One region of the Streptomyces ambofaciens ATCC 23877 genome, then DNA from elsewhere that is predicted to be linked to it. Evidence: riboswitches for the same ligand, from Rfam matches in the RefSeq annotation. Region 1 holds a riboswitch; each other region holds the start of a gene.

Region 1 (2,193 bases):
AATGTGGAGGGGAGACGGAACCAGCCGTGTCCCCTGTGCAGTTGTCGCCGCGCGGTGTCGTCGGGGCTCTGGCCGGATAACGCCTCTGGGGATCGCCGCCCCGTCGGCCAGACTTGTTGCCTCACGTCACATGCACACCGTTGCCGCGGTGGCCCGTGCCCGGGAGGCCCCCTGATGCTGTCAGACGCGAGTCCGGACGAAGACGGGGCGGAGGTCCCGCCCGGACGGCCACGGCCCTCCGGGGACCGCGTCGCCCTGCGCGGCGATCTGCGCTCCGCCCTGCCCGACGCCACCGCGGCGGTGGTGGTCACGGCGCTCGTGTTCGTGTTCCTGTGGGCGCGCATGGAGTCGGGTGCTTCGGACACCGTCGCGATCATGCCGTTCATGGACGATGCCGGCACCTACTGGATGTACCTGCTCAGCCAGGCCTTCGGCTGGTCGGGGCTGCTGTGGGCCTGGTGCACGGTCATGTTCGGTCTGCTGCTGTCGGGGACGGGCCACACCCGGCTGCCCCTCTCCCGGCAGGTGCTGGAGCGCTGGCACCGCACCACGAGTCTGACGACGATGGCGCTGATGTTCGCGCACGCGCTGATGTTCGCCGCGGAGCTGGTGCGCTACGAGACGAAACTGGGGTGGGCCGAGCGGCTGTGGGTGGGCTTCGCGGACTCCTTCGTGCCGGGCTGGTACGACTCCGGCACCGGCCGGATCGCCATCCCGATCGGACAGGGTGCCCTGTACCTGGCGGTTCCGCTCGGGCTGCTGTTCTACGTCCGGCACCGCATCGGAGCGAAGACCTGGCGTCGGCTGCATCGCTTCGTGATCGTGGTCTACGTGCTGAGCGTGTGGCACACCCTGCTGTACGGGACCAACGTCTGGTACGGGGAGTGGCCGCGCACCGTCCTGTGGCTGCTGCAGATCCCCGTCGCCGCGCTGCTGTTGCTGCGCCTGGTGAGACCTGCCCGGCGGGCCGAGCGGCTGGGCCCGCCGAAGGGCGGCGCGGGCGCGGCCCGCCCCGCCTGGTGGGCGCGCGCGGGTGGACGCGTCGTCGCCGGAGCCGTCGTCGTCGGGCTGGTCGTCGTGGTGGTGTCCGGCCGTGACGGCGGACGGGACCGCCCGACGGACCCGCCCGCGACGGCCCCCCACACCCAGGAGACGGAGTGACGGCCGGCACCGGAAGGTCGGCCCTCCGTCCCGGGGTGGGATGATGTCCGGCGACAAGGCGACGGCGGAACGAGGAAGCCGGTGTGAATCCGGCGCGGTCCCGCCACTGTGATCGGCGAGCGCGTCCCGACAGGCCACTGCCCGGCAGCGGGTGGGAAGGCCGGGACGGGCATCGACCCGAGAGCCAGGAGACTCACGCGGTCGCCTCCTCGACGGACCACCGGGGCGGATCTCCCCGGAGAGAGGGACGGCACCGCATGCCCGCAACGCCGACCGGACGCACGCCCGACGACGCGAGGACCCCGACGGCCACCGGCCCCGTACCGTGCCGCGTCGTCGTGTGCCGCGACTGCTGCTGCGGCAGCCCCAAAGTCACCGGCGTCGACCACGCGGCCCAGACCGAGCGCCTGCGCGCCGCGGTACCGGTACGCGTCTCCGACTGTCTCGACGTCTGCGGCCAGGCCAACGTCATCGTCGTACAGCCCTCCGCGGAGGGCCGGGCGGCCGGAGCCCGGCCCGTCTGGCTGGGGCTGGTCAACGACCCGGACGCGACCGAGGACATCGCCGCCTGGGCACGCGCCGGCGGACCGGGCGTCGCGCCCCGGCCGGACATCCTCGACCTGTACGCCATCACGCCGCCGCGACGGCGTACTGAACGAATTTTCGAGCGGATGCGTGAACGCCGTATCGCCGGGAACTAGGGCTATCGCACCGAGGTCCTGGCATTCGTAGGCCGGGATCTACCGACTAGAGACAAGCTCGGGCCTTTGTGAGGCATAAACGCCTACGCGCCTGAGTCGGAAAAGACGATGGGGTTCTGAAATGATCATTCTCGGACTTATTCTACTGATCATCGGCCTGCTTGTCGGTATGGGTCTGCTGACGACGATCGGCGGCATCCTCATTCTGGTTGGCGCCATCCTGTGGATCCTGGGTGCGACCGGCCGCGCGGTCGGTGGACGCAAGCACTTCTTCTAGGACTCGACCTTCGTGAGACTGCTGCCGACGTCTCCGTAACAGGGAAACGAACGA
Region 2 (2,193 bases), 1.2 Mb from region 1:
CTGGTTGGCGGTGCGGTTGGCGGTGTCCTTGAAGGTCATCCAGCCGTTGCCGGTCTGCGCGAGGGTGCGCATCATGCGTCCGTACAGCTCGCGGGCGGGGAGGGTCCTGCGGGCCAGTCCGGCCGCCTCCGCCTCGCGGTACGCGGCGTCGAACTCCGCGCCCCACAGGTCGACCAGCTCGGGCACGTCGGCGGGCGAGAACAGGGACCACTGCCCGTCGGCGTCCACCCGGCGCATGAACTCGTCCGGCACCCAGTGGGCGAGGTTCAGGTTGTGGGTGCGGCGGGCGTCCTCGCCGGTGTTGTCCCGCAGCTCCAGGAACTCCTCGATGTCGGCGTGCCAGGTCTCCAGGTAGACCGCCGCCGCACCCTTGCGCCGGCCGCCCTGGTTCACGGCGGCGACCGAGGCGTCCAGCGTCTTCAGGAACGGGACGATGCCGTTGGAGTGGCCGTTGGTGCCGCGGATCAGGGAGCCGCGGGAGCGGATGCGGGAGTAGGCGATGCCGATGCCGCCGGCGTGCTTGGAGAGGCGGGCCACCTGGTGGAGGCGGTCGTAGAGGGAGTCCAGCTCGTCCTTGGGGGAGTCGAGGAGGTAGCAGGACGACATCTGGGCGTGCCGGGTGCCGGAGTTGAAGAGGGTGGGGGAGGAGGGCAGGTAGTCGAGGCGGCTCATCAGCCCGTAGAGGGCGGCCACCTCGTCGGCCGCGCGGGCGGTGTCGTCCTCGGCGAGCCCGGCGGCGACACGCAGCATGAAGTACTGGGGCGTCTCGACCACCTTGCGGGTGATCGGGTGCCGGAGCAGGTAGCGGCTGTGCAGGGTGCGCAGCCCGAAGTAGCCGAAGCGGTCGTCGGCGGCCGGGTCGATCAGCGCGTCCAGGCGGTCCGCGTGCAGCCGTACGAACGCGGCCGTGCGGTCGGCGATCAGCCCCTCGCGGTGGCCGGTGGCGACCGACTCGGTGAAGGAGGCGACCCCCTGGGAGGCGGCCTCGGCGCGGATGCCGATGGTCAGCAGACGGGCGGCCAGCCTGGAGTAGACGGGGTCCTCCGAGATGAGCCCGGCCGCCGCCTCGGTGGCGAGCTCGCGCAGCTCCGCCTCGTCCGCGCGGGCGGACCGGCCGCGCAGCGCGGCGGCGGCGACCCGGCCGGGGTCGGCGCCCGGGAGGTCGGCGGTCAGCACGGTCAGGGTCCGCAGCAGCGCGGCACCGGGGCCGTCCGGTTCCCCGGTCGCCGTCACCGGGGTCGCTGAAGCCGGATCGGCTGGCGCGATGGTCACGTGGAGCACTCCCTCGCTCGGCACGGGGCCTGGCGGAGGGCAGGAGGAATCACGAGCGCACACGGCGTCGCGTCCACCGGCCCACTCCACGAGGCCCGGACGTCATGGCACCCGGGCCAAGGCGGCCGGGCGCACTGTCGGCAGGTCCTCGGACTCAAGCCCGTGCGCGGACACGTGGAGACGCGAACACGCACAAGTACACCGTTGCGGGACAGTTCCGGATTCGCACCGGATTCCCCTGCGGCGACAGCGAGCACGAGCATACATCTTGTGCCGGGCACCGCCAGCACCCCCAGATGTTGTGTCCGTGAGCGTGTCGGGAGGGTGTCAGAGCGTCAGTTCATAGGTGAGCAGGGTGAAGTCGTCCAGCTTCGGCAGGGGGTTCCAGTCGCGCTCCGGGGTGCGGGTGAAACCCAGGCGCGCGTAGAGGCGGTGGGCGCCGTGCATGGTGCGCTGGGTGGACAGCACGACCCGCGCGCAGCCCGGCACGGACCGGGCGCGGTCGACGCAGGCCCGCACCAGCGCCTCGCCGGCGCCGCGTCCGCGCGCCTCGCGGGCGACGGCGAGCATGCGTATCTCGGCCTCGCCGGGACGGGCGATGTCGGCCATCGGGCCACCGCGGGGCACGAAGGTGACGCCACCGAGCACACCGCCGTCCGATGCGGCGACCAGCACCTCGGCGGCGGCCGCCCGTCGGGCCACGGCGCGCAGCTCGTGGAGGTAGGCGTCGTCCTCCCCGAAGTCGAGGAGGCCGTCGCCCAGGTAGGCGCGCGCGGTGATCTCACCGAGGGTGTCGTACTCCTCGGCCGTGGCACGCCGGATCACGAAGTCCATGCCCCCGAGTGTGCCCGACGGGTACGACAGCGGGCCGCCGGATTTCTCCGACGGCCCGCCTGAGGGAGGGGGTCAGTGCGAGGTGCC
Region 3 (2,193 bases), 370 kb from region 1:
CGTCACGGTGGCCGTGGTCGTGGCCTACTTCCTGCTCCCTCTCGACCACCTGGGCCCGCGGCGGCCCGTACTGAGCTGGGTGCTGTTCGCCCTCGCGCTCACCGTCGTGGCCGTGCTGCTGCTCCGGCAGATCCGCCACGTGTTCACCAACCGCCCGGACTCCCGGCCCGGTGCGGTCCTCTCCCTGCTGATCGTCCTGACCGTGCACATCTTCTCGGCCACCTACTACGCCCTCGCCAAGCACGAGGGCGAGTTCGTCGGCCTCAGCACCCGCGTCGACGCCCTGTACTTCACCATCGTCACGCTGGCGACCGTCGGGTACGGCGACATCACCCCGAGCGGCCAGGCGGCCCGCATCGTGACGGTCCTCCAGATCACGTACAGCTTCGTGTTCCTGACCGCAGCCGCGACCGCCCTCGCCCAGCGGCTGCGCGACATGGTGGTCCGGCGGACGGAGCGGGACCGGCGCGGCTGACGGGCACCGGGACGCGCGTGCGCCGACGCCACCTGCGTGAACGACGCGCGTCCGAGGACTGGAGGGCGGCTTGTCACCGCCCCTTCGGGAGCACTACTGTCGCCACGCCTTGGTGAACGGGAAATCCGGTGTGATGCCGGTGCGGCCCTCGCCACTGTGAATCGGGAAGTCCGGCTCCGGCCCTCGCGGGCAGCCACTGGGTCCTAGGACCCGGGAAGGCGGAGCACGGGCGGTGGTACCCGTAAGCCAGGAGACCGGCCAAGGCGCGTCGTCCATCCACGAGGTGCTGGAGAGGGTCTGCTGAGCCATGCACATAGCCGAGGGCTTTCTGCCTCCGGCGCACGCGATCGCCTGGGGTGTCGCGTCCGCGCCGTTCGTCGTCCACGGAGTACGGTCACTCACCCGTGAGGTCAGGGAACACCCGGAGAGCACCTTGCTCCTCGGGGCGTCCGGAGCCTTCACGTTCGTGCTGTCGGCCCTGAAGCTGCCGTCCGTCACCGGGAGTTGTTCGCACCCGACCGGCACGGGGCTCGGCGCCGTCCTGTTCCGGCCGCCGATCATGGCGGTGCTGGGCACCATCACCCTGCTCTTCCAGGCGCTGCTGCTCGCGCACGGCGGGCTGACCACGCTCGGTGCCAACGTCTTCTCGATGGCGATCGCCGGTCCCTGGGCCGGCTACGCCGTCTACCGGGTGCTGCGCCGCTCCGGCGTGCCGCTGATGGTCACGGTGTTCTTCGGCGCCTTCGTCGCCGACCTGACCACCTACTGCGTCACCAGCGTCCAGCTGGCGCTCGCCTTCCCGGACCCGGGCAGCGGCTTCCTGGGCGCCCTCGGCAAGTTCGGGTCCATCTTCGCCGTCACGCAGATCCCGCTGGCGGTGAGCGAGGGCCTGCTCACGGTCGTCGTCATGCGGCTGCTGGTGCAGTCCAGCAAGGGAGAACTGACCCGGCTCGGTGTGCTGTCGAGGCCGGCCGGAGCCGACGACGGGACCGGGGCCGGCAAGGTCGCGTCCGGCGAGCAGGAGGAGGTGGTGGCCCGATGAGCCGCAACGCGAAGATCAACGCCCTGCTGCTGCTCGCCGTCGCCGCGCTCGCGGTGCTGCCGCTGGTGCTGGGGCTCGGCGATCACAAGGAGGAGCCGTTCGCCGGGGCGGACGCGGAGGCGGAGACGGCGATCACCGAGATCGAGCCGGACTACGAGCCGTGGTTCTCGCCGCTGTACGAGCCGCCGTCCGGGGAGATCGAGTCGGCGCTGTTCGCCGTGCAGGCCGCGCTCGGCGCGGGTGTGCTGGCCTACTACTTCGGGCTGCGCCGGGGCCGGCGGCAGGGCGAGGAACGGGCGGTGGCGACGGCTGGGCGGGACGCGCCCGAAGGGGACTGAGTGCTGCCGATCGACGCGGCGGCGCACAGCAGCAGGTGGCGCCGCCGGCATCCCGTGGACAAGGCCGTGCTCGGGCTCGGCCTGACCGTGCTCGCCGTCTCGCTGCCGCCCTGGCCGGGCGCGGCACTGGTGCTGGTGGCGGCGCTCGTCGTGCTGCTCGGCCCGGCGGGCGTGCCCCGGCGCCGGCTGTGGCGGGCGTACCGGGTGCCGCTGGGTTTCTGCGTGACGGGGGCGCTGCCGCTGCTGGTGCGGGTCGGGGGGCCGGACGGGTTCCTGACATGGGCGGACGGCGGGCCGGTGCGCGCCGGTGAGCTGATGCTGCGGACCTCGGCGGCCTC

Evidence for each region. A riboswitch is a leader RNA that binds a small molecule or an ion and turns the genes downstream of it on or off. The one in region 1 is predicted to bind cobalamin.
Region 2: another riboswitch for cobalamin. It lies ahead of SAM23877_RS23780 (ribonucleoside-diphosphate reductase subunit alpha); the one in region 1 lies ahead of SAM23877_RS28525 (hypothetical protein).
Region 3: another riboswitch for cobalamin. It lies ahead of SAM23877_RS26950 (energy-coupling factor ABC transporter permease); the one in region 1 lies ahead of SAM23877_RS28525 (hypothetical protein).

What each region holds. Positions count from the first base shown of each region.
Region 1 covers NZ_CP012382.1:6,502,887-6,505,079, forward strand. The annotation lists gene SAM23877_RS28520 (ferric reductase-like transmembrane domain-containing protein) at 175-1,161, shown strand; cobalamin riboswitch at 1,188-1,376, shown strand; gene SAM23877_RS28525 (hypothetical protein) at 1,419-1,862, shown strand; gene SAM23877_RS40340 (hypothetical protein) at 1,984-2,139, shown strand.
Region 2 covers NZ_CP012382.1:5,318,108-5,320,300, forward strand. The annotation lists gene SAM23877_RS23780 (ribonucleoside-diphosphate reductase subunit alpha) at 1-1,272, opposite strand, end outside; cobalamin riboswitch at 1,395-1,572, opposite strand; gene SAM23877_RS23785 (GNAT family N-acetyltransferase) at 1,600-2,106, opposite strand; gene mctP (monocarboxylate uptake permease MctP) at 2,179-2,193, opposite strand, start outside.
Region 3 covers NZ_CP012382.1:6,132,719-6,134,911, reverse strand. The annotation lists gene SAM23877_RS26955 (potassium channel family protein) at 1-475, shown strand, start outside; cobalamin riboswitch at 569-752, shown strand; gene SAM23877_RS26950 (energy-coupling factor ABC transporter permease) at 783-1,517, shown strand; gene SAM23877_RS26945 (energy-coupling factor ABC transporter substrate-binding protein) at 1,514-1,855, shown strand; gene cbiQ (cobalt ECF transporter T component CbiQ) at 1,856-2,193, shown strand, end outside.